2 linked regions of the Parabacteroides chongii genome follow. The protein of the gene in region 2 interacts with the protein of the main gene of each other region in a pairwise test. Links are inferred from orthologs where the notes say so. Each region holds a gene or a part of one and is shown on either strand. Other genes may lie near its edges. The genes, in order: gyrA and gyrB.

Region 1 (16,853 bases), 2.0 Mb from region 2 along the record:
CATGAAAAATTCTGCAAAGAACTATGTTCTCAATAGAATATTATACGCGTATTTCGGGACACTCGATAAAAAAGAGACTGTCGTACTTTTGTAATGTTTTGTTTAGGGGTAAAGTAGAAATTGATGATAGGATGTTGTAATGGGAAAAAAGATTGTTTTTTTGCTGATATCCTTGTTCTTCGTCTGGGAAATAAATGCTCAGAATACGACAATAAAGGGTATCGTAATCGATTCAATTACTGGAGAAGGACTACCTTATGTCTCTCTCATATTCAAGGGTACGACTATAGGAACAGCTACCGATGGTGATGGGAATTTTTCATTCTCAACTGTAATTTCAGCTCGGATACTGGAAGTATCGTATCTGGGATATGACCCGAAAGAGGTGAAAATTGCTTTGGGAAAAACAAATGACTTAAAAATACAATTGGCTCCGAACGGAATTATATTGAATGAAGTGGTTATCAAACCCCAAAAGGAAAGATACAGTAAAAAAGAAAATCCGGCTGTCGAATTTGTGAAGCAGGTGATTGCTTTGCGGGAAAGCAATAATCCTCGCAATCATGACTATTTCCGGTACGACCAGTATGAAAAAATGATCTTTGCAATGAATGATTATACTCCAAAACCTAAAAAGAACGGTAAGACTGGAAAATTTGATTTTCTGATTGATTTTATTGACACGTTGGATATAGGTACGACTATTCTTCCTGTTTCTGAAAAAGAAAAAGTCGGAACGGTTTATTATCGCAAAAATCCGAAGTCAGAGAAATTTATTGTGAAAGGTAACAAATCATCCGGAGTAGATGAAGTTTTTTCCCGCGACGGTATTCAGCAATTTCTGAATGAAGTGTTCCGGGAAGTCGATATTTTCAAAAATGATATACCTTTATTTCTGCAGAGATTTGTAAGTCCGCTTTCTACGATTGGACCGAACTATTATAAATACTATTTACTCGATACACTGGATGTGAGCGGGCAAAAATGCGTGGATCTGGGTTTTGTACCCTTCAATTCAGAAACATTTGGTTTTACCGGTCATCTTTACGTGACACTTGATTCTACCTTTTTTGTTCAGAAAGCAATATTCAATGTGCCTAAAGACATCAACCTGAATTTTGTATCCAGAATGACAATCGAGCAGGCTTTCGAACGTATACCGGATGGTACTCGTATTATCACAAAAGACGATATCAGTGTGAACTTTAAGTTAAATGAGAAAACTAAGGGAATGTATGCACGACGGTTGAATATTTACAGCAATCAATCCTTTGAGGAACCTGATGCTGAACAGGCCCGGATCTTTAAAGAAAGTGCACCTGTTATAACCTTGAAAGAAGCATATCAGCAGCCAGAAGATTTTTGGACAGACAACCGACCTGATGAAGCAGCTAAGAAAAATCCAAACTCGGTGAAAAATTTGATGGCGAAACTTCGTTCTGTTCCAGTTTTTTATGTAACAGAAAAAGTTGTTTCGACACTAGTGTCTGGCTATATCGCAACAAATAAAGACCCAATGAAAAGCAAATTCGAATTTGGTCCAATGAATACAACAATCAGTGGTAATTCTATTGAAGGTGCCCGTTTTCGTGTAGGAGGAACAACGACACCGGCATTCAACAAAAATTTATTTTTCGATGGTTACATGGCATATGGAACAAAAGACAAGAAGCTGAAATACAATGCTCTTGTAGAATATTCATTCAATGATCGTAAGGAGTTCCGCAAAGAATTTCCATTGAACTCAATCCGTTTTGAATATATGTACGATATCAATAAATTAGGACAACAATATATGTATACAAGTAAAGATAACATCCTTTTGTCAATAAGACGTCAAAAGGATACACGGGCTACGTATCTCCGTCAAGCTGAGTTGACTTATTCTTATGAACATTACAATGGCCTGTCATATAATACAATTGTACGCAACCGTCGTGAATATGCCACAGAATATGCTGTTTTCGATCGTATCAACACAGACGGAACCATCAGCTCTCTTAGACATTACGATATGACTGAACTGGAACTGAAGTTTCGTTATGCTAGAAATGAAAAGTTTTATCAGACACGCAACAATCGTATTCCAATTACATACGATGCTCTAATTTTTAATTTCAGCCATGTGATGGCCAAAAAAGACCTGCTAGGCTCAGCTTATGATTATCATCGTACAGATATTGGTGTTCAGAAACGTTTATGGTTCTCGGCTTTCGGTTATCTCGATATTATAACCAAAGCAGGAAAAGTGTGGACCAAAGTTCCATATCCGTTATTGATCCTGCCGAATGCCAATCTATCCTATACTATTCAGCCGGAAGCCTATACGAATATGAATGCGATGGAATTCATCAATGATGAGTATGCATCCTGGGATTTAACATATTATATGAATGGAAATCTCCTGAACCGTCTTCCCCTTATCAAGAAGTTAAAAGCAAGAGAAGTCTTTGCTTTTCGCGGTTTGTGGGGACATCTGACAGATAAGAATAATCCTGCGAAAGGGAGGGAGGGACTGTATCTTTTCCCTTATGGTTCTTATACATTGGGCAAAACTCCTTATATGGAAGCTAGTGTAGGTGTTGAAAATATCTTTCAGTTCCTTCGTATTGATTATGTATGGCGTTTGAATTATCGTGATCATCCAGGTATTCAAACAAAAGGAGTTCGCTGTACAATGAGACTGTCGTTCTGAATCTTTCATAATCATAATAGTTCCGTAAAAGAAAAAGGCATCCGTATTGCAGATGCCTTTTTTCTATACCATAGTGAGAAAAAGTTATTTCAGATTCAAAACACTTCTTTCTTCACCAATTCCAGACTTGTTGGAAGGAGTTGACTTACGTGTACAATAATCGAACTCTGCAGATTTTTCTCCGCTAAATGATTTCCATTTTAATTTCAGTTTAACGGTTTTACCTTGTGTGTCAGGCAGACTGTCCAGTTTGAACGCGACTAATCCATCACCTTCAGCACCGTAAACATCTCCATAAGCATTGTGGCGGAATTCTACCTCATAAGGATTAGCAGGATCCTGGTTTACCAATAAATTTACGAAATGAGCCTTATTACGATCTCCCCATAATGTTCTGAAACAAAGTGTCAGATAACCATCTTCTGCTATTGTCACCCAATCTTTAATCATTTCAACAGGATCAGCTCCATATACAGAGTCATTATCGACTCCCAAATCCGGAGCAGTTTGCTTAGTTAATATACTGTCTATCCAATTGATATGAACAGCTTTGCTATAACCTTCGCTAGGTTCGTTCACTTCACTGAAATTAACTAATGCTCTAACTTCCTTATTCCCAAAAGGAGAGGAGGTTATATTTGCAGGTAGCAAGGTTGTTGTGTCATCCAATTGCAGGAAAAATGAATTATCACTAACCGGCTTCACTGTCACTAGTGCGTTTGGAATCATATATCCATAATGATAGTCATCATTATCATCTAAACATGACTGAAAAGTCAGAGAAGTAAACAAAACGCCTGTGGCCATTAAAAATAATCTCAACGTCTTCATAGCTTATATCACTAAATTATTAATTGTTTATATGAAAGAAGATGGATAAGAGTTTGAAAATGCTGCAAAGAAGATTGATAAAATATATTAATAGCTCAATTAAAAACATTGTAGCTCTTGATTAAAGAAAATCTCTAAATAATTAAGGAAGATGATAGGGGTATTTTCTTTTTTTCTGTCTTATGTATGAAGTTGAATTTAAAAAGGAGAAAAATGGAAACAACAAAAAGAGAAAATCAAGTACCTATGTTGTGGTATTGGAGTGTTCCTGAAAACGGCATGGATATAGAAGATTGTGAGATGATAGCAAAGGAAAACCTTGTTAATTGTCAGATTAACAGGTATAGGGATATGCATATCGCATTTATTTAAAAACGAACAAATACAACGCAAAAAGGCATATGTCGTATCTTACCTGATACGACATATGCCTTTTTAGCTTTTATTAGCATACGGAAGCAAAACATATATAAATGACATTTTGTTATAATAGCGTATAAAATATAGTTCTTTGACGAAAATAGTTCTGTATATATGCTTGAAATAAGCAGGAAAAAATAACAGAAAATTAGTTAGTAGTCAGAACTAAATAAACCTTATCATTGTTATAATGATACACAGAGCTTAGAAGAAAGATTCTGTAATAATTATGTTAGTAGTATTTGTTTTTTCATATAAGTAGAGTTTGTTATTTGTTTGGTCCGTATGTAACTGTGAAGTTATATACGGATTTTTTATATAGTATAATTCGTTGTTTTACACTTTATCAATATAATATACTTTCACTACTACTTTTTATAATCACCATTATGTTTAATAGAAATATTTGAAATCTCTATCTCTTGCCTATTTTCTTGAATTTGAAACGCATGGAAAATACGATAGTCTGGAGATACACGGACAAAAAAATAGCCGTCTCGATTGTGAGACGGCTATTTTTTATATAATAAAATGATTATTATTTGTTCATTTCAGCTTCGATAGCTTCCAGTTCCGGACCCATGTTCAGATTATAATAGATACCTCTTAAAGCAATCATATATTCTGATTCATCAGGTTTTAATTCGTGAGCTTTCTGAAAATAAGGAAGAGCTTTTTTGAAAAGATCTTTAGCTACAGCTAATTCTTCCTGATATTTCTTACTATCATTGATCATATTAGCCTCACCTTGTTTGTTTACACCCTGGTTGTAATATACACGACCTAAGCTAGACAAAGATTCAGCTGATTCCGGATTGATTTCCAATGCTTTCTTGAAGAATTCTTCAGCCTTTGCATAATCTTTCAAACCTGTTTCATAAACGATACCCATCACATGATAAAGCTGTCCGTTCTCCGGATTCTTAGCAATAGCTGTTGTCAGATTTTCGATAGCCTTTTCATTCTGACCTGAACGAACATATGTATCGATCAAACTCATCAGATAAAAGTCTTCATTCGGAAATTTTACCAAACCTTCTTCCAATGTTTTTATGTGATTTACAGAATCACCTGCCTGTTGATATTCATAAGCCAGATACTGATAAACATCATTCTGTCTGAAATCTGTGTCTTTAGCACGGCTCAAAGCTTTGATAGCTGTAGGAGAATCACCCAGCTGAGTTGCAGCTACAGCAGCATAGAACTGAACTGTCATGAAAGTAGAGTCTTTCTCTGCAGTCTGAGTTCCTTCAAACATGGGTAATTCAGAGATTTCCAGATACTGATTAAAGAAATCATAAGCTTTCTTATAATCTTTCTGATCGAAATAGTAAGCACCACCGTTGAAATAATATACATGATCAGCACTCAAGATACTCTTGATGTCTTTTGTATATTTAGGTTTGATTTTACCTTTTTCATTAGGTAATTGATCCAGTTCGTAAGCTTTCTTGAAATAAGGAAGGATAGCGATCAATGCATCATACATAACCGGTTCGTTCGGCTGCTGTCCCAAAATCTGTTTTGTTCTTTCTGCACTAAACTGCTGATCTTCGATAAAACCTGCAACATACCATGTTTGAGCATCATCCTTTGATTCAGGATTTTCCATGGCTCCTTTGATTAAGGCTCTTGCTTCAGTAAAGTCAGCCTTGTCTCCTTTTGCAATACCCTGTGCTTCTTTAACGGCTTTCTTTTGAGCGAAAGAGGCAGAAGATGCTGCAACACATAATGCAACTGTTAACAATAATCGTTTCATTGTGATAGTAATTTGAGATTAATATTTCTATTTGTTTAAATTATTCATTTGTTGTCTCTTCAGTATCATTTGCGATATCTTCAGATCCTCCAAACCCGGTTAATTTTTCATTATTCTCATTCTGAGCATCCAGTTCAGCGTTTTCGTCATCCACCTCCTGCTCATCCGGTTCGGATAATACCTTACATACCGAGGCTATTTCATCGTTACGTTTACCTAAGTTGATCAGGCGTACACCTTGCGTTGCACGTCCGATAACGTTCAAGTCGGTAACTTTCATACGAATAGCAATACCGGACTTGTTGATGATCATGATATCATTTTCTACTGTAACATTTTTAATGGCAACAAGTTTACCTGTCTTATCTGTAATGTTGAGCGTCTTAACACCTTTACCGCCACGGTTCGTCATACGGTAATCTTCCACAACCGAACGTTTTCCGTAACCCTGCTCAGAAACAACTAATACCGTATCGGCTTCCTTGTCTTTGATACATACCATTCCTACAACTTCATCGGCAGGATCGTCATCCAATGTCATACCCCTTACTCCGGATGCTGTACGTCCCATTACACGAACAGCACTTTCATGGAAACGTATAGCACGTCCATTACGGTTTGCAATCAGCACTTCATTATTGCCGTTTGTCAAACAAACTTCGATCAAGCCGTCGTCTTCACGCAATGTGATGGCGTTTACACCATTCTGGCGCGGACGTGAATATGCTTCAAGCAATGTTTTCTTGATAACACCTTTCTTGGTACAGAACAACAGATAATGTGAATTGATAAATTCGGTATCAGTTGTCAGTTTCTTTACACGGATAAAAGCATTTACTTTATCATCCGGTTCGATATTCAATAAATTCTGGATAGCTCTACCCTTCGCATTCTTAGCTCCTTCAGGTATTTCGTATACTTTCAGCCAATAACATTTACCTTTTGCCGTAAATATCAGCAAGGTTGCATGCATGGATGCCGGATAGATATATTCTACGAAGTCTTCGTCACGTGTTACCGATCCCTTTGCTCCTACTCCGCCACGTCCCTGGGCACGGAATTCGCTCAGTGGCGTACGCTTGATGTATCCCATGTGAGAAATGGTGATGATCATTTCATCATCCGCATAGAAATCTTCCGGATTCAGTTCTTCGGAAGCATATACGATATCCGTTTTACGCTCATCGCCAAACTTTTCTTTTACTTCTTCCAGTTCTCCTTTGATAACGTCCATACGAACATCCTCGTTTTCAAGAATTTCTTTTAAACGGGCGATCAACTTCTCTATTTCTTCGTATTCCGCACGCAGTTTATCCTGTTCCAGTCCGGTCAACTGGCGAAGTCTCATTTCAACAATGGCACGTGCCTGAATATCAGACAGCGAGAAACGTTCCATCAAACGTTCGATAGCCTCATTCGGGCTTTTCGATGATTTGATGATAGCGATTACTTCGTCGATATTGTCTGAGGCAATGATCAAACCTTCCAGGATATGCGCTCTTTCTTCCGCTTTCTTCAGTTCGAAACGTGTACGACGGATAACAACTTCATGCCGATGTTCGATAAAAGCCTTGATCATATCTTTCAAGTTCAACTGTCTCGGACGACCGTTGACCAAAGCGATATTGTTTACACTGAAAGAAGATTGCAGTGCAGTCAGCTTATACAATTTATTCAGTACAACACCAGAGTTGGCATCACGTTTCACATCGACGACAATACGCATACCGTTACGGTCGGATTCATCGTTCACGTTGGAAATACCGTCAATACGTTTATCGTTTACCAGATCAGCTATATACTTGATCAATTCAGCCTTATTAACAAGATAAGGAATTTCGGTAATAACAATCTTCTCGTGATTGTTTTCTACTTCAATCTCTGCTTTACCACGGAGGATGATACGTCCTCTACCGGTTTCAAAAGCTTCTTTTACGCCGGCATATCCGTAGATCGTTGCACCGGTCGGAAAGTCAGGAGCTTTGATATATTGCATCAATCCTTCTACGTCAATATCTCCACGAGCGTCGATATAGGCAATACATCCGTCAAGTACTTCGGTCAAATTGTGTGTCGGCATATTTGTAGCCATACCAACAGCAATACCCGAACCTCCATTTACCAGCAGATTAGGAATACGGGTCGGCAACACAGTCGGTTCTTTCAGCGTATCATCAAAGTTCAGCTGAAAATCTACTGTATCCTTCTCGATGTCCCGGAGCATTTCCTCGGCAAGCTTACTTAATCTTGCCTCCGTGTAACGCATAGCGGCAGGACTGTCACCGTCCACAGAACCAAAGTTACCTTGTCCATCGACCAATGTATAACGCATAGACCATGTCTGTGCCATACGAACCATTGCGAAATAGACGGACGAGTCGCCATGTGGATGATATTTACCTAAAACTTCACCAACAATTCTCGCAGATTTTTTATAAGGTTTGTCGGATGTATTTCCCAATTCATTCATTCCAAACAAAATACGACGATGAACCGGTTTAAAACCATCCCTAACATCCGGAAGGGCACGTGAAACGATGACAGACATTGAATAGTCAATGTATGCCGATTTCATTTCCTCCTCGATGTTAATCTTAATAATTCTGTCTTGATCAACCATTTAGTTTTATATTAATTACACTCAATATCTCATCTTTTAAAAAGTGCACTAAGGTAAGGCTTTTCCCTGTATCACGAAAGTTTTTATGCTGAAAAAAATGTTTTTATTCCGCATCCGGGGGAAACAGCTCTTTTTTCAAAAAAGTGTTTCATCCTAATGGAACAAGTGTTTCATCTAGGAGAAACAACTGTTTCACCCTAGTGAAACACTATTCTTCTGCCGTACTTTTACCGGATAGACAAGGAGCTTAATAAGGATATTTAAGCACTTTCTTCATTTTTCTTAGGAATAATGGCATGAATTTTGTTAGATATATAGAGAGAGTTTACTAACTTTGTATTCACATACATTATTTATAAAGAGAAGGATTCATTTTAATATGAAAAATAATTATTCGAAAAGGCTTATTGACGTTATAGAATATAGCCGCGAAGAGGCCGCCAGGCTTCAAAACAGCTATATCGGGCCGGAACACTTAATGCTTGGTATCATCCGCGACGGTGAAGGTAAAGCCATGCAGTTATTGCGTGATTTGCATGCCGACGTATTCGATATAAAGAGAAGAATTGAGCAGGAGATCAAAAATACATTTGAGACAGAAGAGGCCGAACTGCATGATATAGCGATCAGTAAGACAACAGAACGTGTTTTACGTATGAGCATGTTGGAATCCCGTTTGTTCAAGACAGACGAGACCGGCACGGAACATTTGTTGTTGGCCATCCTGAAAGAAGAGTTCAACGTAGCCGCCAAAGCACTGAGCGAAGCCGGTATAAACTATCGTAACGTATACAACAACCTGGTTGGCGGAACCGACATGAACCGCATGGAAGAGCTGGAAGAGATCGACGAGATCAGCGACGGTTACACAGATGATGAAGACGACGAAGATGAAGACTTCTCTTCCCGCAAAGAGTCTCCCCGCTCCTCTTCCGGAACCGGAGCCGCACAACCGAAGTCGCCAAACGATACACCTGTACTGGACAATTTCGGTACAGATATGACACGTGCTGCTGCCGAGAATAGGTTGGACCCGATCGTCGGTCGTGAAAAAGAGATCGAACGTCTGGCACAGATATTAAGCCGTCGTAAAAAGAACAATCCGGTACTGATCGGTGAACCGGGAGTTGGTAAATCTGCTATCGTAGAAGGACTTGCCCTACGTATTATCCAGCGAAAGGTATCACGGGTATTGTTCGACAAGCGCGTGATCAGCCTGGACATGGCTTCTATCGTAGCCGGAACAAAATACCGCGGACAGTTTGAGGAACGCATCAAAGCCATCCTGAACGAACTTTCGAAGAACCCGAACATCATCCTGTTCATCGATGAGATCCATACGATCGTAGGTGCAGGATCGGCTTCCGGCTCTATGGATGCGGCCAACATGCTGAAACCGGCCCTGGCACGTGGTGAAATACAATGTATCGGCGCTACGACTTTGGATGAGTATCGTAAGAACATCGAGAAAGACGGAGCTTTGGAACGTCGTTTCCAAAAGGTGATCGTCGACCCGACAACAGCCGAAGAGACATTGCAGATATTGAAAAATATTAAACCGCGTTACGAAGAACATCACAATGTGATCTATACTGACGAAGCCCTCGATGCTTGTGTAAAGCTGACAGAGCGCTATATCAGCGACCGTAACTTCCCGGATAAAGCGATCGACGCCCTGGATGAGGCAGGTTCTCGCGTACATATATCTAATATCACCGTTCCGAAAAGCATCGAAGAACTGGAAGCAAAGATAGAAGATACAAAAACAGAAAAACTGGCAGCCGTGAAGTCTCAGAATTTCGAACTGGCCGCAAGTTTCCGTGATAAAGAGCGTCAATATCTGCTGCAGTTGGAAGCCGCAAAAGCCAAATGGGAACAGGAATTGCAGGAGCACCGCGAAACAGTGGATGAAGACAAAGTTGCCGAAGTAGTAGCCATGATGTCAGGCGTTCCCGTTCAGCGTATCGCTAAAGCTGAAAACCTGAAACTGCTGGAAATGGCAGAGAACCTGAAAAAGCAGGTAGTCGGCCAGGACGATGCCGTTCAGAAGATCGTAAAAGCGATCCAGCGTAACCGTGTCGGTCTGAAAGATCCGAACAAGCCGATCGGTACCTTTATGTTCTTAGGTCCGACAGGTGTAGGTAAAACTCACCTTGCCAAGAAGTTAGCAGAATACCTGTTTGACTCGGCAGATGCTTTGGTTCGTATCGACATGAGTGAATATCTTGAAAAGTTCGCGGTTTCCCGCCTGATCGGTGCACCTCCGGGATACGTAGGTTATGAAGAAGGTGGTCAGTTAACAGAAAAAGTTCGTCGTAAACCCTACTCTGTCGTATTGCTGGATGAGATCGAAAAAGCGCATCCCGATGTATTCAACCTGTTGTTGCAGGTACTCGACGAAGGTCGCTTGACTGACAGTCTTGGCAGACGGATCGACTTTAAGAACACTATTCTGATCATGACTTCCAATATCGGAACACGTCAGTTGAAAGACTTCGGTCGTGGTGTCGGATTCAGTTCGCAGGCTGCCGGTGAACCGGATAAGGATTTCTCACGCAGCGTAATTCAGAAAGCGTTGAACAAGGCGTTCGCTCCGGAATTCTTGAATCGTGTCGACGACATCATCATGTTCGACCAGCTTGATAAAGATGCAATCCACAAGATCATCGATATTGAGTTACAGGGACTTTACAAACGTGTTTGTGGTCTGGGTTACGAATTGGTTCTTACCGATGAGGCAAAAGACTTCATCGCAACGAAAGGCTACGATGTACAGTTCGGTGCCCGTCCACTGAAACGTGCTATCCAGAAATACCTGGAAGATGAAATGGCAGAACTGATCATCCGTGCTTCTGTAGGTGAAGGCGACAAGATCGTTGTAGACTTCAACAAAGAAGAACAGAAAATAGTAACATCCGTAGAAAAGAAGGAACAGGAATAAGCCGTTTCTTCCGGTAATAAAGTCAAAATGTCAGATAGAACCTATCTGGCATTTTTTTTGTTTATATCGTAACGTCAAACGAATAGTATAACATAAAAATATAAATAAAATGGCTAAACAAGGAAACATAGGTGTTACAAGCGAGAACATCTTCCCTATCATTAAAAAGTTTTTGTATAGTGACCACGAAATCTTTCTTCGTGAATTAGTGTCAAATGCTGTCGATGCTACTCAGAAATTAAAAACACTGGCATCTGTCGGAGAATTCAAAGGCGAGCTGGGAGATTTGGCAGTCCATGTAAGTTTCGACGACAAGATCATCAAGATTTCCGACCGTGGTATCGGTATGACCGCTGAAGAGATCGACAAATATATTAACCAGATTGCTTTCTCTGGTGCTGAAGAGTTCGTAGAGAAATACAAGAATGATGCAGCAGCTATCATCGGACATTTCGGTCTGGGTTTCTATTCTTCTTTCATGGTTTCAAAGAAAGTGGAGATTGTCACCAAATCTTATAAAGAAGGTGCTGTTCCTATGAAATGGAGTTGCGACGGTACACCTGAGTATACATTGGAAGAAACACAAAAAGACGATCGCGGAACAGATATCATCCTGTATATCGATGATGAAAACAAAGACTTCCTGAATAAAGACAAGATCAACGGCTTGCTGACAAAATACTGCCGGTTCCTTCCGGTTCCTATTGCATTCGGTAAAAAACAGGAATGGAAAGACGGTAAATATGTCGATACTGACGAAGACAATATCATTAACGAGATCACACCGGCATGGGTTCGCAAACCGACCGATATGACCGATGAAGATTATAAGAAATTCTACCGTGACCTTTATCCTATGTCAGAAGAACCTCTGTTCTGGATTCATCTGAATGTAGACTATCCGTTCAACCTGACAGGTATCCTGTATTTCCCGCGTATCAAGAGCAATCTCGACCTGCATCGCAATAAGATACAGCTCTACAGTAACCAGGTGTTCGTAACCGACTCCGTAGAAGGTATCGTTCCTGAGTTCCTGACACTGTTGCATGGTGTACTTGATTCTCCGGACATTCCTCTGAACGTTTCCCGTTCTTATCTGCAGAGCGATCAGAATGTGAAGAAGATATCCAACCACATCACCAAGAAGGTGGCCGACCGCCTGGAAGAAATCTTCAAGAACGACCGTCCTCAGTTTGAAGAAAAATGGGATAGTCTGAAGTTATTCATCCAGTATGGTATGTTGAGCGACGAAAAGTTCTATGACCGTGCTGCCAAATTTGCTCTTCTGAAAGACGTGGACGGCAAATACTACACATTCGAAGAATACAAAGCACTGGTTGAAACGAATCAGACGGACAAGGACGGCAACCTGATCTACCTGTACACAACGAATGTAAACGACCAGTACAGTTATATCCAGGCTGCTAAAGATAAAGCATACAGCGTATTGATCATGGACGGTCAGCTGGATGTGCATGCCATCAGCCAGATGGAACAGAAGTTTGAAAAGACTCGTTTCGTCCGTGTAGACAGCGATACGATCGACAATCTGATCCGTAAAGAGAATGTTGGTCAGGTAACATTGGATGAAGATCAGAAGAATGCCTTGCAGGAAATGTTCAAGAGTCAGTTGCCGAAGATAGAAAAGACAGACTTTATCGTTACTTTCGAAGCATTGGGTGAAAATTCAAATCCTGTCATGCTGACACAGAGCGAATATATGCGCCGTATGCGTGAAATGTCTGCTATGCAGCCGGGTATGTCATTCTATGGCGAAATGCCTGACAACTACAACCTGGTACTGAATACGGATCACGAACTGGTTAAGAAAGTACTTTCGGACGAAGAACAGAACTGTGAAGAAAGGCTGAAACCGATCCTGGCAGATCTGAAAGGTTGGAAAGCTCGTCAATCAGATCTTCGTGATGCTCAAAACAACAAGAAAGAAGAAGAGATCACTTCTGAAGAAAAAGAAGACATGACGAATACGAATCATAAGATCGACGAACTGGTTTCACAGCGTAATGCCATCCTGGCCGAATATGCTGCTGGCAACAAGTTGGTCAGCCAGTTGATCGACCTGGCTCTGCTCGCCAACGGCATGCTGAAAGGCGAGGCATTAAGCCAGTTTATCAAACGTAGCGTCCAGTTGATCGGATAAGTTCATCCTTTTTAACTGAAACGTCACAAAAAAGATAAAAGCCTTGCAGTTTGTAATGTATAACCATCCGCGATAGCGTATTGTAGCCTGCCTGTAGAAATATTAACCTTGCCATAAAAATAAAATTATGGATAAAGTTAAACTCTACAGGCAGGTTTTTTCTGCTTTTAAAGAACTATGTGCTTCAGGAAAGCAACCAGGTTCATTTAGTGATTATTGTCGGGAACATGGGGTGTCTCAATGTCAAATGCCAATTGTTCTCAAGGGTGAATTCCAACAGGTACAAACTATTACAGGATATAGAAGACTAACAGGGAAAGGCCTCCTTTACTCTCAAATTTACGATGATTTTAAAGAACTGTGTGCTGAAGGAAAACAACCGGGAACATTCCAAAGTTTTTGTGACAAACATGGAGTAACCCGTAAGCAAATACACAATTATCTTAACTCCCACAAACTAAAGGTTGTCGGTTTGCCCGGATACTCGGAACCGATAGGGCATAAACGAGAACAATACCAGGAAGTACCTTTTGAAGACATTATCTTTGAAGAAGCAGGTTTTCTTCCCTCCACCCTTGACCGTGTTATAACAGTGAAAGTGGATGGACACGTAACTGTCAGTTTTCCCTCTGACACAGATATTGATGTTATAGCAAAGTTTGCCGACAGGACAAGAAAGGAGGCAGGTTATGTGGGGGCTTGAACAGGGTTTGCGATTATGGGTATGCCCATCTCCGGTATCAATGCGTTATGGTATACGCGGACTGACACAAAAGGTGTGGTCATGGAAAGGCCATTCACCTGCCTCAGGTGATGTTTATGTGTTTTTCTCACGTGACCGCAAGACCATGAAGGCTTTAAGATGGGATGGCGATGGATTTTTAATGTACACTAAAAGATTGTCGCAAGGGCATTTCAGAGAAGTCGCCAAAAAGATGATACGAGTGTTCGCCGGCTTCAGTGGGACGATTTTTATATGTTGATGAGAGGTCTGACGCCTGTAAAGGTTACAGTCGAAAGTCGCTTCAGAATGGCCGTTAAATAGTATTTAATGTATTGACAATCAGCAATAATAACACCTATTAAAGTTGCCTGTATCAGATATTTTTCATATCTTTAGAGTATGAAAAAAGATGAACTGATAGAACTGTTACAACGCCAAATCGACTTTCTTCAAGGGAAGTTAGATGTGGCACTGAGTTCTAATCAGTTCGCTTACTTTAGCAAATGAAAAACTGATTGCAACCGTAGAAGAACTGCGCAAACAGATAATCTCGCTGGAGGATGTGGTCAAAGGAAAAGGTGCAGAACTAAGCAAAGAGAAGGCTGCACGTAAAGCGGTGCAGCGTTTACAAGGTTCATCCTCTGAAATGCAGGCAAAACCGATAGAAGCTGTTGCCGGGCAGACAGAGCAGAAGCCTCAAAGAAAACGGACTAATAATGGTGCTAAAAGAAAAACTCATCCGGAGTGTAAGGTTGAAATTATCGAGGTTGAGCCTGACACTCCTGACTTCAGAGCTGAGTTGGCTACATTTATCGGAACATGTGAGGTGGTACGGTATGAAATGATACCAACACGCTTTATCAAGAAAATATACAAGATAAAGAAGTATGTTCAGGATGACAAGGTCTTCAAAGGAATGGCACCTGTAGCGCCTCTTTTCAACTCTCAGTATACGGCATCTTTTATAGCCGGACTCGCGGAACTGCGCTATCTACATGGAATGCCACTTGAGAATGCAGTCGAATACTTCCGTGCACACGGCTTTGATCTTGACAAGGGTACCGCACAGAAACTTGTCAGCAAGACAAAGGTGCAACTGGAAAATCTGTATAAGGCTCTTGCTAAAGCCATACTTGATGACAATTATATCTGTGGTGATGAAACATATCAAAAAGTGCGACTTCAGGTAGCTACTCCATCGGGAAAGAAAATCAAAAAAGGATATATATGGGTATTCGTCGGTATGACCACAGGTCTTGTTTTCTTCTTTTATGATGACGGCTCACGCAGTGCTGAGGTGTTTGAACGCCAGATTAAGGGCTTCAAAGGAGCCTTTCAATGCGATTATTACTCTGGCTATCGCAATATCGGCATCGGTGAGATGACCGGAATAAAACGACTGCCATGTCTTCAGCATATAAAGCGCAAGTTTCTTGATATAAAGGATAATAGTCAAGCTCAGGAAATAGCAAAACTCTTTGGTTTGCTGTATCACTTTGAGCACATGCATCGCATCGGTAAAGATGGATGGACAGAGAACACACACATTCAGTGGAGACAGCGATACTCAAAGGTGATACTTGAGAAAATCTACATGAGGCTAATTGCTGTAAAAGACCGTACTGGCATACCACCCGATGACCCTTTGCTCGCAGCTACTAATCACGCTCTTAAACAATGGCATGAGATACCGTTGATTTTTGCATCACCGACATATCGACTTGACAACAATGAAGTGGAGCGGATCAATCGCTACATATCCCTGACGCGCCGCAGGCTTACAATAGGCTCCCACACAGGAGCCGAAGCTGCCATTGTATCACTCGTTGGCAATAACATGTCACCGATGTGGAGTTTATGTGTTTGATTACTTCTGTGACATCATTGACAAATGTGCTGCATGGGCACCAAACACTCCCATAGAAAAATATCGCGATTTACTGCCTGATCGTTGGATACATACGCAAAAATAGCCGTCCAAATAAACTGGACGGCTATTTTTTATTGCCTTATCTGCTATCGCGGATGGTTATACATCAGAAACTGCAAGGCTTTTCCATTATAAACTAAAGTCTTTATTCCAAATAGGCAAAGGGTATTATTCAGCCGTATATCCTTTTATTTTTGCTACGGCAAGAACGGATTCCGTAATAGCCTTTCCCAGATCATCCCCTTTGTTTTCTCCTTCCTTTTTCAGTTGTTCATCTATATAAATCTGACGTTTAACAGCCAATTCATTGATTTCTTTCTGAATTAAAGTTCTCTCCTCCTCTTTCTGCTTGATGAATGTTTTCAGTTCTTCCGGAGATTTGTTCCGTAATTCCTCTGGTAACTCCTCTTTTTTTATACGTGACAAAGCATCTTTGTCTTCTTTCACCTTATCGACCAGGTCCCAGGAAGTGTTTTTATAAACAGCTTTGGATTTACTGACAGCCCGTTCCGTATAGTTGGCAGAAGAAATAGAACCGGCATTTCTATCCTGAACGGTCTGATTCATTTTACGTTCTTTTCCAACTATACCATAACCGATATACGTGTCATTCAGCTTTTCATTGCATAAAATGATCTGCGGATCGAAAGGTGTTTTGATCGCTCTGACCGTTGCGTTCGCATCTATATTGAAAAACTTGCCATTACCCCTTAATGCTGCATCCTGCCAGAAATCACCTATACCGACATCTTCACTGCCACAATGGATCGTA
Region 2 (16,581 bases):
TGCAGCGGCTCTTGTGGGTTTAAGTAGCTGTATCGAAGAAACATTGCCGACAGAATATGTGCTGAATGATCAGATACAGGCTTCGGAGTCGGCTTTGGAGGGGATGGTCAACTCTATTTATACTTCGATGGGCGGATATAAGAATGAGGACGGCGGTATAGAAATGATTTCTTACGGCAGTATGCGTGCGATGCTTGAACATAGTACGACCCAGTTTGTTTGTTCCGGAGCAAACGGTTATAATACGATGGGGGCTTATTGTAATGGCGCTGTAAGTGCTACGGGATCAAATCGCGGACTGTACCCTTCTTACCTGTATTATTCTTACATCAAGAATGTAAATGATATTATCAGAATGATCGACGTGAACGATCTGGATGATACGAAAAAGGGATATCTGGGAATCAGCTATGCCTATCGTGCCCTTTATTATCTGGATTTGGTTCAGATTATGGAGTACAAGAAGCCTACCGACAGCCGTTTCAGTTATGTAAGTCCTGAAAACGACTTGACGAACCTGGGTGTTCCTATCGTAACCGAAAAGACCACATCGGAAGAAGCATCCAATAACCCGCGTGCAACGGTAGATGCTGCTTATGACCTGATCCTGAGTGATCTGCAACAGGCGGAAACCTATCTGAACGGATATACCCGTACGGATAAGACCCAACCTAACCTGGCTGCTGTGTATGGATTGTATGCCCGTGCTTATGCCAATTTGGCTTCACGTGTGAATACTTCTGCAACTTATAAAGATGAAGCATCTTATTGGCAGAAATCCGGAGAATTTGCAGATAAGGCTATTTCTGTAGCCGGTTGTACGCCGCTGACGGAAGCAGAATGGACAGACCCTGTGAATGGTTTCAATAACCGTAATTCGCAAAACTCATGGATGTGGGCGACTTCTATTTCTGAAGGTAATACGACAGCTGCCACAGGTAATAACGAATCGTTCTCTTTTGCCATGATCTTTGGAACAGAGACGACATTCAGTGTGTATGGCTGGCGTGTCGGCCGTTCGCTCGACCGCAAATGGTATGAACGTCTTTCGGATAATGACTTCCGTAAGAAATCATGGCTGGATCCTAGCTTCTTCTATGAATCGAAGAATCAGAAAGAAGGAGAGCCGTACTTGGTGGAGAAAGATGCAGACGGCAAGTTTATCAACAATAAATGGTCGGTAAACGACGTAAGTACCAGTACGACTCAAAGTGATTGGAATGACGATTATTCCGGTTTCGGTCCTGACAAATACCAATATAAGTATAACAGTTCTGCGTCATGGATCCGTGCCCGTATCAACTCTTCCAACGGTTTCCTGTCATGGCCGTGGTTGTACGTCAATATGAAGTTCCGTCCGCATAACGGGGACTACCGGACACATACGGTTGGTGGTGCAATTGATTATCCGATCATGCGTATCGAAGAAATGTATTTCCTGAAAGCCGAAGCAGCACTTCATACATCCGGTGTACCTGCAGCTGCAGCCATTTTGGAGGATATCGTGAAGACACGTAATTCTACCTATACCTGTACGGCAACTACTGCAGATGCTTTCCTGGATGAGTATGTTTTCCAGAAAGGTATCGAGTTTTGGGGTGAGGGTATCAACTATTTTGATGCCAAACGCCTGGAAGTGGGTATCCACCGTGCTTATAAAGGAACGAACTGTGAACGTTACCAGCATTGTATTGATATGGATGGCGTATATGTAGGCTGGACTCCTGGTTGGAACCAGGCTGAATTGAATGCCAATCCTGCTATCTACCACTACAATAATCCGTATACAAATCCGACGACTTATTATGTCTATAAGTCTAATGATGAGGTTAAACCGTATTATGGGACTGAGATAACCGAATAGGACCTGTCTTGGCGGGCTTGCCCCGGAATGACAGAGCTATCAGCATAAAAAAGTTTTCGAAAATAAATCCTTCATTCCTTCATCTATATAATTAATCACTTGATTGTGGTTGTTTTATGGATGAAGGAATATTATATGAATGAAGAATTTTTGTTGTATTTCACATTTTTTAGTTCATAAATGATCGCATCTGATACAATGAAAAGGCTGGATATCCACCGACAGGCTATCAGTTTGCCTATTCTATTTTGATACATAGCCAGTGACTTCTTAGGTCAATTGTCCTTTCTTTTTTTCTGTTTTTCAATTATCGAACGCTTATTTGTCAGCTGTCAAACGCTTGTTCGACTAATGTGCTACAAGCGTTTGACAATTGACAAACAAGAAAGAATAGCTAACTTATGGGATAGTAAGTAATTAGACAGCTCGTTATTGCTTATTGCCTACGCCTCACTTTTTGCCTGAAGGATTAAACTTAAACAGGTATTAATCTCTGGTAGGATAATGAAGCATTAATCCGAAAAAAAGGATGCTTCCTTCATTATACTAAAAATCCTTCATCTGTAAATGATATAAAATCAGTTAGTTATATTGCAGATGAAGGAATGAAGGATTTATTTCTGAAAACTTTTGTTGAGCTGCTTTTATAAATTATCCTTGTTCTTTTGTCCGGAAAGCCAGTGCGTACATACGCATCTGTTTGACCATAGCTACCAGCCCGTTGGAACGGGTAGGGGAAAGATGTTCTTTCAGACCGATCTTTTCTATGAAATAGAGGTCGGTATCCAGTATCTCCTGCGGTGTATGTCCGGATATGATGTTGATCAGTAACGAAACGATACCTTTCACAATCACGGCATCACTTTCACCTTTGAACAGTATCTTACCGTCTTCATAATCCGCCTGTAACCACACGCGGCTCTGGCAACCTTCGATCAGGTTACTTTCTGTTTTATACTTTTCTTCCAGCGGGGGAAGTGAGTTGCCTAAATCGATCAGCAACGCATACTTGTCCATCCAGTCGTCGAAGGCTGAGAACTCTTCAATAACATTGTCCTGAAGTTCGTTGATAGTCATCGTTTGTATTATTTCTTTTGTCGGTTATATATTACTTCCAGGACCGTTTGCCCTACGGCTTTGAGGGTTTCACGGTCGATATTGTCCATATTGTCTTTTTGTGTGTGCCAGTACCAGCCGAAGCCGTGGTCGTTGTCCGGATCGTAGTTGATGATGTCGATGCAAGGAATGTTACGGCCTTCGATCACATATTGATGATCGTCGGTAATGTAGCCTCCCGTTGCGTTGATAAAGAATTTGCCGTAACCGAGGTCGCGTGCTGTTCTCCAAACCATATCAACAATATTGGGAGCCTTTTTTAAAGAAGTTCCTTCCTTGAAGAAGGTGGCATCTTTGGCTCCGACCATATCCAGCAGGATACCGAAGTCGGCACGATAGTTCGGCACATGCGGGTTCTTTGCCCAAAACTGGGTCCCCAGGCACCAGGTATCGGTTTTGTAGTCATCGACAAACTCCGGTGTTCCGTAATCTTCAGCATCGAAGAAGATGATGTCGATACCCACTCCCGGATCTTTCTGTCCGATCTGGCGGGCTATTTCCAGCAAGGCACCTACACCGCTGGCACCGTCGTCGGCACCGTCGATCGCTTTGCGATGATTTGCCGGATCGGGATCATGGTCGGAATAAGGACGTGAATCCCAGTGGGCGAATAGCAGGATGCGTTTGTCGTTGTCCGGATTATAAGAACCGATAATATTTTTTGCTTCCAGTCCTGTATTGTCATAAGCTGTAAGGGTGGCTTCCTGTTCGTATACTTTTGCACCGAAACGTCTCAGCTCGGACGCCAGGTAATTGCCACAGTCTTTATGGGCCGGGGTATTAGGTACACGCGGACCGAATTTGACCTGGTTTTCTACATATGTATAGGCACTGTCGGCATCGAATGTCGGCGTATTTGTTTGAGGTACTGCCTGGCTCACCGTTGTATTCTCTTTTTGTTGGTTTTTGGCCTGGCTGCATGCTGCTAATGAACATGCCAGCAGGGCAATATACAGAATGTGCATCATATCTGTTTTTTTGTTTCTTGTTTATCCGTTATAGGCTGACTGCACACGTGACATGACACGCAGCAGATTGCCTCCCCATATCTTTGCAATATCGTTCTCACTATATCCGTCTTTCAAAAGACGTACGGTGATGTTGATCAGTTCATTACTTGCCCGGCACCCGATCAGTTCACCGTCGCCGTCGAAGTCGGAACCGATGCCTACATGATTGATGCCGATCAGATCCACTATGTGATTGATGTGGCGGACGGCATCGGTAAGCGATGCTTTTTCGGCATCTTCGTTGATAAATCCTTTATACAGGCAAACCTGTACGACTCCCTGTTTGGCGGCCAGTGCTTTCAGCTGTTCGTCGGTCAGGTTACGCGGATGGTTGCATAAAGCACGCGCTGAAGAATGTGAGGCAATGATCGGCAGTGCGCTAACTTCCAGTGCGTCGTAGAACGTACTTTCTGCAGCGTGCGATACATCCACCATAATGCCCAGTCGGTTCATTTCTGCAACCACTTCTTTCCCGAAAGGACTAAGACCGCCCCATTCGGCTTCTCCGCGGGCGGAGTCGCAAATATCGTTACTTCCATTGTGACAGAGTGTGATATAGCTGACACCCAGTTCTTTGAAGCGGGCTATATTCCGGATGTCTTTACCGATGGCATATCCGTTTTCCACTCCCAGCATGATCGCTTTTTTCCCGGCCTCTTTTGTTACCCATACTTCCTGTGGAGTGTGTGCGATATTCATTCTGCCGCGATTTATTTCCATTTGGCGATGGATCTCGTTCAAGCGGTTCATGGCGAAATCCGTAGCTTGCTGCAATGACTCGTCGTCCCGTTTCCCTTGCGGGATATAGGCAACCATGATGGCTGCATCTACCATGCCTTCCTCCATAAGCGGAAGATTCACTTTACCGCCCTCTTTCTGACCGATATTGAACTGGTCGGGAAAGATCATCGGGGTGTCGGTATGGGAATCGAGTATGACATTCCGGCTGTGGATACGTTTAGCCTCTTTAAACAGGCGTGCTGCTTCTACATGATGCCTGAATAATTCGAGCATCAGTTCGTCACCGTTGGATGCCATTGCTTCGGGATGCCATTGGATACTGAATATCTCTTTCTCGGGATGCTCCATCGCTTCGTTGATACCATCGGGAGCAACGGCTGTTTCCCTGAATTCGGGAGCAACCTCTTTTACCGCCTGGTGGTGTACGGAATTGACCAGTACATCCGGTTCCTTTCTCAATATTTCGAAAAGACGGGAAGAGCTATCGGTGATACGGACGGAATGTGAAGCTTGTTCGCGGGGCATTGCCTGGCTATGTTTGAACACGCCACCTGCATGTTGCGAATAAATATCCTGGTAGACAGAGCCGCCGAAAGTTACATTGATAAGCTGATGTCCGCGACAGATACCCATAACAGGTAGCTGACGGTTGGTTGCCAATCGGAGCAGGATCAGGTCGAACTCATCGCGGAAGGTATCCACATCCTGTAACTGCGGTATCGGCTCTTCCCCGATATAAAGCGGGTTGAGATCTCCTCCTCCGCTCATCAGTAACCCATCCAGACTGGAAACGATCGCTGTAAGGGCTTCCAGGTCGGTGATAACCGGGATCAGTACCGGTGCACCTCCAGCCATCAGAACGGACTGGACATAAGTCTCCGCTATACAGGAAAGTCCGTCTTTCCGGTTTGAAGATATTCCTATACGGGGAGGCTGAAGTTTTTCTTTCTTAGGACTGAAATTGTCAACTTCCCTGAACAGGGCTTCTAAACTCGGACGACGGACTAGCATAATTGAAAATTATAAATTGATAATTGAAAATTAATGTGTTGAAATTGAGGATTGAATAGAAGTTTTAACTTTCAATTTTCAATTCTCAATTTTCAATTAACTTAAGCGTCAATATTTGCGTATGTAGCATTCTCCTCGATGAATTCGCGGCGCGGACCTACGTCTTCACCCATCAACATGGAGAATATCTGGTCAGCTTCTGCTGCGCTGTCGATCGTGATCTGTTTCAACGTACGGTTTTCTGGATTCATGGTCGTATCCCACAGCTGGTGGTCGTTCATTTCTCCCAAACCTTTGTATCGTTGCGTGTGTATTTGGTTTTCATTACCTCCACCAAACTTGTCGATGAATGCCTGACGTTGTTGTTCTGTCCAGCAGTATTCTTCGACTTTACCTTTCTTACACAGGTAAAGGGGAGGAGTAGCCAGGTATACATATCCGTTCTCGATCAGGGCGCGCATTCTGCGGAAGAAGAACGTAAGGATCAAAGTGGCAATGTGGCTTCCGTCCACGTCGGCATCGGTCATGATGATCACCTTGTGGTAACGGAGCTTGCTCAGGTTCAATTCTTTCGGATCTTCCTCTGTACCGATAGTAACACCCATAGCACGGAAGATGTTTTGGATTTCTTCACTTTCGAACACTTTATGGTCCATCGCTTTCTCTACGTTCAGGATCTTACCGCGGAGCGGCAGGATAGCCTGGAACACACGGTCGCGGCCCTGTTTAGCCGTACCGCCTGCAGAGTCCCCTTCGACCAGGAATAACTCACAGATAGAAGCGTCTTTGGAAGAACAGTCTGCCAGCTTGCCGGGAAGTCCGCCACCGGTCATCGGCGATTTACGCTGAACCAGTTCGCGTGCTTTACGGGCAGCCTGACGTGCCTGGGCAGCCAGGACAACTTTTTCAACGATAATCTTCGCTTCTTTCGGATGTTCTTCCAGATAATAACTAAGAGCTTCACCGATTGCCTGATCTACAGCACCTGTCACTTCACTGTTACCCAGCTTCGTCTTGGTCTGTCCTTCAAACTGTGGCTCAGCAACCTTAATAGAGATAACGGCTGTCAGACCTTCACGGAAGTCATCGCCCTGGATCTCTACTTTTGCCTTTTCCAGTAGTTTGGAGTCTTCTGCATATTTCTTCAGTGTACGTGTCAGACCACGGCGGAAACCAGCCAGGTGCGTACCACCTTCGATTGTGTTGATATCATTTACATACGAGAACACGCTTTCGTTGAAAGAAGTGTTGTATGTCATAGCTACTTCTACGGGAATACCCTGTTTCTCCGTTACGATATGGATCACATCGGGGATCAGGGATTCTTTGGAACGGTCTACGTAGCGAACAAATTCTTTCAGGCCTTCTTCAGAACGGAATAGTTCCGATTTAAAGGTTCCGTCTTCTTTGATTACGCGTTTGTCTGTCAGTGTTAAGCTAATACCGGCATTCAGAAAAGCTAGTTCGCGCAGACGAGTAGCCAATATATCGTATTTGTATTCTGTAACTGTAAAGATACTGCCGTCCGGTTTGAAGGAGATAGTTGTACCAGTTGTTTCTGTTTGTCCGGTCACTTCCACGCCATGTAACGGTTTACCGCAAGAGAATTCCTGCATGTGTACTTTCCCGTCACGGCGTACCTCTGCTTTTAAATAGGTGGATAGCGCGTTCACACAGGAAACACCCACACCGTGCAGACCACCGGATACTTTGTAGGTCCCTTTATCGAATTTACCACCAGCATGTAGAACGGTTAAAACTACTTCCAGAGCTGATTTACCTTCTTTCTCATGAAAATCTACTGGGATACCGCGACCGTCGTCCGATACTGTGATCGAATTGTCTTCGTTAATTACCACATCGATCTGGGAACAAAATCCGGCTAACGCTTCATCTATCGAGTTGTCGACAACTTCGTATACGAGATGATGGAGACCTTTTTCACTGGTGTCACCAATGTACATGGATGGCCTTTTACGTACTGCTTCTAACCCTTCAAGTACCTGAATACTGTCCGCAGAGTATTCCCCGGAAGTATTCTTCATTTCTTCACTCATGAGTTTCTATCCTTTAAAATCACTAAATTTCTATATATCTAAAAATGCTAACAAATGTAGTGAAAATAATCGACTTAGTAGGTAAAAGAGGTGTGAAAATAGCAAAAAATGCGACAGGTGGGAGGGTAAACAAAAAGCGGTCGGATTCGTATGAACCCGACCGCTTGTAAAGTAGCCCATAGGGGAATCGAACCCCTCTTTCAAGAATGAAAATCTTGCGTCCTAGCCGATAGACGAATGGGCCGAAATATCCTTATGCAAGTTTGTTAACGTGCTTTGTCAACTTGGATTTCAGATTGCCAGCTTTATTCTTGTGAATAACGTTTTTCTTAGCAAGCTTATCCAGCATAGAGCACACCTTAGGTAATAATACCTGAGCTTCATTCTTGTCTTCAGTTGCACGCAGTACACGCATTGCATTTCTTGCAGTTTTTGCATGATATCTGTTGCGTAGACGTCTTGCGCTCGTCTGTCTGATTCTCTTGATAGATGACTTGTGATTTGCCATTTCTTAGCTATTCTTTATTGAATTTTTTAATCTTGTTTATTGTAGCCCATAGGGGAATCGAACCCCTCTTTCAAGAATGAAAATCTTGCGTCCTAGCCGATAGACGAATGGGCCATCATGTCAAAGTTCTCACTTTCAGCGCTCTGGGATTGTTGATTTCCCGATTGCGAGTGCAAAGATAGATGTTCTCTCTGAACTACCAAAACATTTCATGAGAAAATTTAATGTTAGTTCTTGTTTTAACTTCTATTTAGAACTTATGTCCTGTAAATGTATTTCTAAAGCCTTGACGGAAATGTTTATTTCCCAGATACATACGCATAGGGAAGCCGCCAGGAGCAGCAGAGCGATACCGAATATCCAGGCGGCGATGATTTGCCATGAAATATAAATGAAGAACATGGAAATCACGCATAGCAGCAGACTGAGTATGCCGAGTATCTGCATCGAACGGGTCAGATAAAGCCGTTTGCGAAGGTTCGCGATCTGGGCGATATCCTTCGGATCGTGTGTCTGCTGGTGCTTTTCCTTTAACGTGCGGACTACGCTGGCGTATGAAAGGAAACGGTTGGTATAGGCCAATAGTATCAGTGATATGGCTGAAAATAAAAGCGACGGGGTAGTAAGATCTAACATAACTCAAATGTATTTATACTATTATAACCTGCAAATATCGTAAATAGTTTGTTGTTTTGTACCTTTGTCTGTCATAAAGCGGTGAAGATATGCTATGTAAAACGCGCGGGATCGTCCTGCATGCTATTCCATACAACGATAAGTACTCTATTATATATATGTACACGGAGGCGTTCGGACGTGCTTCTTATCTGGTTGCACGCAGCCGGGGAAAGAAGTCGACCGTTTCCAAGGCATTGTTCATGCCTTTGTCCGTACTGGAGATGGAGGTGGAACATCTGAATAAACGTGACTTGCACAGGATACGTGAAACGAAACTCTGTTATCCGCTGACCGAAGTGTTCTGTAATCCGGTGAAGAATGTACTGGCTCTTTTCCTGGCGGAGGTATTGTTTCGGGTCGTAAAGGATACGGAGCCGGATCAGCGGCTTTTCGATTATTTATATGAGTCGATCCGTTTGCTGGAGTATGCCGACAAAGGGGTGGCGAATTTCCATCTGGTCTTTCTGCTTCGCCTGCTACATTACCTGGGTATTTATCCGAATGCCGATTCTTATTCGGCCGGTTGCTATTTCGATATGCAGAACGGTGTCTTTGTGGACCGTGTCCCTATGCACCGGCATTATCTGACTCGTGAAGAGAGCCTCTTTTTTGCCCGGTTGCTGAAAATAAGCTTTGAGAATATGTCGCTTTATTCATTTTCCCGTCAGGACAGGGTAGGAGTAATCAACCGTATTGTTGAATATTACCGCCTGCATCTGCCGGAGTTTCCTGAAATAAAATCCCTGTCGGTGATGCAAAGTCTTTTTGATTGATCAGATTACCGCCTGAATACTTGCCAGTTTGAGGAAAAGATTATACTTTTGCCGCACCTTATACAAAAGTCGGTCTTGTAGTTCAATGGATAGAATAGAAGTTTCCTAAACTTTAGATCCGGGTTCGATTCCCGGCGAGACTACCGGGTTAAAATATTGAAGGACTGTACCTAAGCTTTTGCTTCAGATACGGTCCTTCTGCTTAACCGGAAATACCCCTTGATAATATTCCCATTTCTTATTGGAGATTCAGTCGTTGTCCGGACAATAATTCCCTGACGGTGAATGTGCCTGTATAGGAGCTCGTTGTCAGCGAAACTGTGTCTGATAATTTACAGCCGGCTTTGACGGAAATGTTGTAGTTGCTGGCATTATTGGCCCTGAATGAATCGAGTATGCTCCTGTCGGACGATGAGATCGTATAACCCGGTATGGTATATGTTCTCCCGCCTGAAATAACACGAATCTCTCCTGATGTAGCCGTATTCCTGTTCAACTGGTTATCTACGTTGATCGTCGCATTACTGAATCCCTGTGCGCTAACCGTTATTTGTTCGCCGCTGTCGTTCTCTGTAGAAGTGAACTCTACGCTTTGTTCTCCGGTGGGTGCTTCGTTGTAGGTGTAACTGTATCCTCCGTTTACGGCTGTCCATCCGGCTTGCGATGTCGTCAACTTTGTCGTGGCAACGAAGACGGTGAGCGGATATTCCGGTGGATAATCTGCATACTGAGGAATAGTAAACTTGAGTGTTGCCGGATTTCCTTCCCCGTAAACGACGATGTTGTCGTTGTTGACAGATACATTTTCAAACTGACGCGATACCAGGTTGATCTCTGCCGTCTTGAAATAGGCGTTCTCGATGGTGACTGTCTCGTTGCTGTTGTCCAGGCTTGTCCTGAAGTTCAGTGTTTTTACTCCCGGGTCTTCTGCCCAGTACACATATTTATATACTCCGTTTACAAAGTCGATCTGCAGGTTCTTGTTCGGATCGGTCGGATACAGATATTCTGTTGTGATCTCGCACTTCAGCGGATACAGGTAATTGGGTACTCCATCCGGTATCCGGAAAGACAAGGTGATATCCTGATCTTTATTGGTATACAACTCCGGTGTGAAACTTGTCGGACTGAAACTATACAGCGTACTCGAAGTGACTGTGATCGTGCGGGAAAGCTTGCCGGCTTTGACTGAGAGGGTTGCATCATTCTGTCCGGCATATACCCGGGCAATACGTGCCGTTATATTCCCGCTCCCGTCATATGACAAGCCGCTGATGATGTTTCCTCTGTCTTCCTGAACGGATACACTGATCTCTCCGTCGTTCGGAACTTCGTTTTCTGTATAATGGGCAGTTACATTCAATGTCCCTCCCTGGGTGAACAGGAAGTTCAGGCGGCTGACGGTAAGCCGGTTGTTATCGCTGTCAGAGATGGACGGCGAATCTTTGAAGATGTCGGCGTAGATATTGTTGGATACTTCCGCTTGTTTGGCATCTTCAAAAGAGGTACTGCCACTTGCCTTCTCGTTGAAGGACTTGATGATCACTTTGTACTGGAAATTCCTGACAATCGTATACGGTCTCTTGTTGTTGTCGAGGAACTGTATTTTATAATATAACTCCGGTCCGTCTTTCAGATGTCCTTTAATAATAAGGAAAGACTGATCTTCGTAATAGTTCGGATTTTCGAACATGTATTTATCTTCCAAATTACAGTCGGCTTCGCTTTGGGCTGTCCTGGACGGGGTTCCCAAAGGCAGGGTTGTTATATCATCCTGAATAGTGAACGGATTCGATATCATATCCGGGTTGAAAGGAGCAACAGTACCTGTGGCAACAATATTAGCCAGTGCGTAGCCGGTGACCGTAAAATTATCTGTTTCGTTCTGAACCGTCACTTTCGCTTGGTTACGGAACAGGGTTACGCTCAGAGGGGAATCTAAAGAAGAAACTTCGCTTCTTCCCCAGAAAACCATCTTGCTGCCGTATAAGGCAGGCATAAGCTCCTTTTCATCTTTTTCGACGAACGCTTTATCATCGAATGATGACCAGTTGTCGTAATTGGCTACCACATGGATGATCCTGGTTTCTTCGGATACTTCCGCTTTGAAAGAACCGTTACCGACGCCGTCTGTTTCCTGGCTGTCGAGCCCGGTTGCATGAACGCGTTCGATAAATAACCCGTTCATGTCGAAGGTCAGCAACCAGACATCCGAAAGATTATTTTCGAAGGAGGCGGCACGTGTGGCAATCCTGTATTCCGGGATATTCACGGAAACCTTCAGGGTTGCCTTGCCGGGAATACCGGGCTTCTCCACTTCATATTCGTCCTGACAGGCGAATAAAGTGAATGAAGCGATTAAATATATGATAACATTTTTCATAACTTCCATCTTTTATTATTTGACATCTCTCACACAACGTACAGAAGAACGTAACGGGTTGAAACCGTTGCCGCCTCCGACACGGGGATCCATGAATTGTACGGTCGCACTGGCTCTGGCACTCCAATACCAGCTCCCTTCCAGGATTTTTTTTACTTCGGCGGCCTTGATGTTTTGGAGTACATCGATCAGATATACTTCAGCCAGTGTCGGCATACGCCAGTCCGAATAAGTTTCACCGGTCGTTTCATCCCTTTCAACATAGGTCGAACATTTGTTTCTGGAATTCAGATAACTGTCCGATGTCGTCACGCCAAACTGCGAAGCCAGCATCACGCGGGGAGAGATACGCCGGTTGTTCTCTTCGGTGTCGATGGTTTCATTGCCGGCATCTCTCAGGGGATAACCCAGGACTGCATTGTTTCTAATGTATTCGGCATACGATCGTCCCAGTGCGGGATTGGCTGCATAATGCGTATAGCCGCTGCCGAAATCTTCATTAAATTCATCAGGATCGGGCAACGATGAGAAGTCGGCGACAAAAGAACCGATCACATACATCTTCTTGTTATTCTGTCCCTGGCTGCCGCCCGGTGTCTCTGCTGAGATATCGGAGCTAAGGTATACAGCCGGATATTGTGTAACTGTGACTTGTTCTGTCAGACTAACTCCGTTCTTTACCGTGAATACAATCTCTTTAGCCACAAAGTTTTCCGGAAGCGTACTGTTTACAACAATGTTTCCTGACTTAACTCCTTGTGAACAGGTAATATCCACTCCGTTAGTCCCGTTTGTTATACTTGTTCCGTTAACGGTGATGTCGGTTATTTCAACATCCGGGGTAGAAGACTGGAATGTCGTTGTAAAACTGGTCCGGTTCGGCAACGATATGGTTGTCTGTTCTACGTATATGAAGTTGAATCCTTCTACTGAAACTAAAACTTCTTTGGTAGTCCAGTCTTTGATCGTATAGTTGGCTTTGATTTCTTTGGCCGATTCCGGGGTTTCTGCTCCCGGCTGGTCAACCAGGATTGTGATGTCATATAGACGGTTACGTTCCAGTTTGTATAGGGCATTACGCTCGGCTTCCTGTTCTTCGGACGGGTTTGCCGTGTCGTCGGACGGGAGACGAAAATTCACAGGTACTTTATAATAGTTCTGTGTGTGCTCTTTTCCATCGGGACCGGTTGCCGGAATATTCACGATCAGGTAGGTTTCATTCAGCTGATCAAGGCTCCAGTCGTTCGGATAGGAATAGACAATGATTTTGTCCGATCCCATTCCATTGGAGATGTCTGTAAAACCAGCCATGTTCTGTAGTTCAGGAACGACAGGTCCACCACTTTCCACTACGGAAGCGTTGGTTGCATACTTATATAGTTTCTTGCTGATAGTTCCGGCTGAGGAAGCTGTAAAACCATTTGTATAAGCTGTCGATACCCGTATTTTAGCAGCGGCCCTTTTTAAGGGTACACTGATTTCCTTGTTCACTATCACACCGTCATTCAGTATCTGAGCGGAAGTTCCGTCCATCATAAAACTATCCTGTTTTTTATCGGGATCCAGGGATGAAACGGCCTGTGCCTGCAATTCGGTACGTGTAAAGCCGTTGGCCGGAATGTTTTGTGAATAATTTGCCACAACATATGTTTCGTATGCTTTATTCCGGTTGAACTGCTCCTGCATAGCACTCAAGGTGACGAGGTATTCCCCGCTTACCGCTGTTCCGGAAGCCAAGTCGATATGTTGATAGAAAGAGCAGGCATTCTCTTCTTCCCCGTAGATGAAAACGTCCAGTGTCTTTACCAGGTTTTCATTCAGGTCATCTTCGCCTGTTTCCGTACCCGCTCTTGTTATGCCGGGATGCGACAGCGATAGCCGGATCGCTATTTTGCCGGAATCCGTGTAAGGCTTACCTTCCATCTCTTCCTGACTGCAGGACGAGAGTAACAAAGCAAACATCGATAAGCACAGTATGATATAATTCTTATTTCGTTTCATAACCCTTTTCTCCTTTTATTTATATTCTGTTTGTGTGATCAGAATATCTGTGTCATTGTCACCCGGAAAGTTCCGTGATCCGTTGCTCTGTACCGGATTGATCTTCAGTTTTTCTCCTCCGACGGTGATATACAATCGGACTATCCTCTGGGTACCTCCCCAGGGTTTTGTTGCTCCGACCTTTATTTCGTAAGTATTATCTCCTGCAATACCTTTTGAAATAGCCAGTTTATCCGCGGTCGAGCCTACTTTCCCGAAGGTAAATTCAAGTCCGTTTGTTAATGTCGCTGTCCAGATGGCCCCGGCCGGACCTGTCAGGCGAAAGTTGTAACTGACATAAGATGTCTTGTTTTGCGGTTCGCCGTTTTGCACATACGGATATTGTACGATGCCGTTAGTGGCATCGGTATTGTTAGCTGTGAGCTCATAATCTCCCTCCTTTACCACATGACCGATCTCCGATACGGATTTGGTCCAGGGGAGTGTGATCGTTTTAAGTTCCAGGATATTATCCGGATGGTCGATGATGCCCATAACTGTATATACCGTGTTCCGCTTCAGACTGTATTTGCTATCCGTCTGCCCGTTGTCGGTTATATAGGCTTTATATTTGTAAGGCTGTCCGTCTATCGTTACCGAGATTCTCAGATAAGGTGTGACCTGCGAATCGGGAGCCGACGGACCGGCAATATTCTGATAGCTGTAAAAAGAGACCATCGCATTATCCGGGGTAATCACGGAAAGGTCTTCAGGAACGCGTATCAGTGAATTTGCGGTACTGAACGCTTGTCTTTCATCTCTTTTTTCAACAGGTGAAACCATGACCGTGTTCTGATATTTACTGCGTGTATTAGTAACCTGGTTCACCAGCTCGATTGAGTTCACGACTACTTCACTATCCTTATACTTCGTATTTTTGAACATATAAATGTCCAGGCGTGAAACCAACCGTTGCATCGGTACGGTTACCTCCGTCAGGAAATCTTCTATCGGTGTTTCCTGTTTGCCGACCATCAAGATATTGGTATCACTGAAGCCGTCCTGATTTGAAATGGTCAACCCCTCCAGATATTGCAAAGTAGGCTTTCCCTGGTCTTCTAAAGTGACTTTAGCATCTGACGAATTGAAAAAGATCTTATCCGGATCGTTATAATTTCCTATTGCATAAATTATTTTTGTTTGCGGGGAAACCTGGACAGACCGGAGCAGTTCGTCCGTATATTGTGGTGTTATGACCGGAATCAACTCAGCATATTCGCAACTACCATCCGCTTTATTGAATACGTAGAGTGCCAGGCTCGAAAATTTACCGTCACCTCCTTTTGTCAGGTTGTCTGCCGTAGCGCGGGTGGAGATGGTTATGTTTAGTCGGGCATCCATTTTCGCCGCGGTTGGATCCGTATCCTGGTCTTCACTACAGGATGCCACCAGCAGGACGACAATGAAAAGACTTATTGCCGCTATATATTTATTCTTGATTTTCATATGCTTATGGGCTTATCCGAGGCCCGGTATTATCACCTCTTCGTCCCAGGGTTTGACTGTGACCGAGGTGCCATTGAAGCGGAAGCGGATTCCTACCATCACTTCGTTGATCCCGTTGACCGTGATCCGGTTATCTTGCATGAAATCCTTTAACTTCAATGTGTATATTGTTTTGTTAGTCTCTTTTCTAATCAGATTGATATAGATACCATTTTCGTCGTTGAATCGCAGAACATTGAACTTTGTGTTAAAACTGGATGAGTTATCCTCTTTACGGGCAACCGGCCTGTACGAAACATTCTCCGAAGAGAATGTTTTCGCAAAGTCGACTGTCGGGCTCAGGTTGCCGATCTCGATATCGATCGGGGATATGCCATCTGCCAGAGCTTCTTCTTCCAGTCCAGTCAGTTCAATGTACATTTTTATATGCGAGCTACTAAAATAAACGGTATCTTCACTTGAGTTATCCTGAAATATTTCAATGTCCCTGCTTCCAATGTACAGGCTGTCATTAGTGGTGATCAATTCTTTTGTAAAATAGTGAGGGGCTGCAACCAAAGCGTTTTTTAAAGTTGAAACCTGGTCGATTCGGGTGTCGTTCCGGGAATTTCCCCAACAGATGATCCGGTATTTGCCTGCCGGAAGATTGAGGGGAGTTCCCTGTTCGCGTCTTAAATCACTCTGATCCAGTCCGATCGATTGTACTAGTGCTCCGTTTTCGCCATATACATACAGATCCACTTTCTCTATTTTTTCAGGGAATATTTCCTTTGTCCCGTCTCCGAAGTATCTGAAGACCAGGTTCGTGTCGCAACTAGCTAGATCTTCTTTTATACAACCGGTCATCAGGGCAACCCATAATATGATGCTGAAATATATAATACGTTTCATTTGTTCTGTATGTTGAAATTATGTTGAAATTGGAAATTACTGATCTAGATCGAATCCCGGAGT

What was found.
Region 1: the proteins of gyrB (region 2) and gyrA interact in binary tests that used the Escherichia coli proteins (3 or more experiments, as listed by UniProt). The link is inferred for Parabacteroides chongii from one-to-one orthologs.

What each region holds. Positions count from the first base shown.
Region 1 is NZ_CP120849.1:4,476,115-4,492,967, reverse strand. What follows is about bases 5,536-8,690. They hold gyrA (DNA gyrase subunit A), read right to left. Parts: upstream 8,326-8,690; coding sequence 5,746-8,325; downstream 5,536-5,745. Other genes in these bases: P3L47_RS16920 (tetratricopeptide repeat protein), read right to left, coding at 5,536-5,705. Outside these bases: P3L47_RS16940 (CDP-alcohol phosphatidyltransferase family protein), read left to right, coding at 1-36; P3L47_RS16935 (DUF5686 and carboxypeptidase-like regulatory domain-containing protein), read left to right, coding at 140-2,695; P3L47_RS16930 (NigD1/NigD2 family lipoprotein), read right to left, coding at 2,780-3,526; P3L47_RS16925 (hypothetical protein), read left to right, coding at 3,740-3,898; more of P3L47_RS16920, read right to left, coding at 4,485-5,535; P3L47_RS16910 (ATP-dependent Clp protease ATP-binding subunit), read left to right, coding at 8,705-11,266; molecular chaperone HtpG, read left to right, coding at 11,376-13,427; P3L47_RS16900 (hypothetical protein), read left to right, coding at 13,555-14,130; IS66 family insertion sequence element accessory protein TnpB, read left to right, coding at 14,117-14,410; tnpC (IS66 family transposase), read left to right, coding at 14,714-16,018; P3L47_RS16885 (vWA domain-containing protein), read right to left, coding at 16,250-16,853. UniProt on the Escherichia coli protein: A type II topoisomerase that negatively supercoils closed circular double-stranded (ds) DNA in an ATP-dependent manner to maintain chromosomes in an underwound state.
Region 2 is NZ_CP120849.1:2,520,960-2,537,540, forward strand. What follows is about bases 5,322-8,204. They hold gyrB (DNA topoisomerase (ATP-hydrolyzing) subunit B), read right to left. Parts: upstream 7,800-8,204; coding sequence 5,844-7,799; downstream 5,322-5,843. Other genes in these bases: P3L47_RS09385 (gamma-glutamyl-gamma-aminobutyrate hydrolase family protein), read right to left, coding at 5,322-5,742; rpsT (30S ribosomal protein S20), read right to left, coding at 8,053-8,204. In the rest of the region: P3L47_RS09370 (RagB/SusD family nutrient uptake outer membrane protein), read left to right, coding at 1-1,864; P3L47_RS09375 (SufE family protein), read right to left, coding at 2,516-2,941; P3L47_RS09380 (M20 family metallopeptidase), read right to left, coding at 2,950-3,948; more of P3L47_RS09385, read right to left, coding at 3,970-5,321; more of rpsT, read right to left, coding at 8,205-8,307; P3L47_RS09410 (DUF2721 domain-containing protein), read right to left, coding at 8,554-8,943; DNA repair protein RecO, read left to right, coding at 9,033-9,758; P3L47_RS09425 (hypothetical protein), read right to left, coding at 9,997-12,141; fimbrial tip adhesin FimD, read right to left, coding at 12,157-14,142; P3L47_RS09435 (DUF4906 domain-containing protein), read right to left, coding at 14,158-15,627; P3L47_RS09440 (FimB/Mfa2 family fimbrial subunit), read right to left, coding at 15,640-16,518; P3L47_RS09445 (hypothetical protein), read right to left, coding at 16,555-16,581. UniProt on the Escherichia coli protein: DNA gyrase negatively supercoils closed circular double-stranded DNA in an ATP-dependent manner to maintain chromosomes in an underwound state.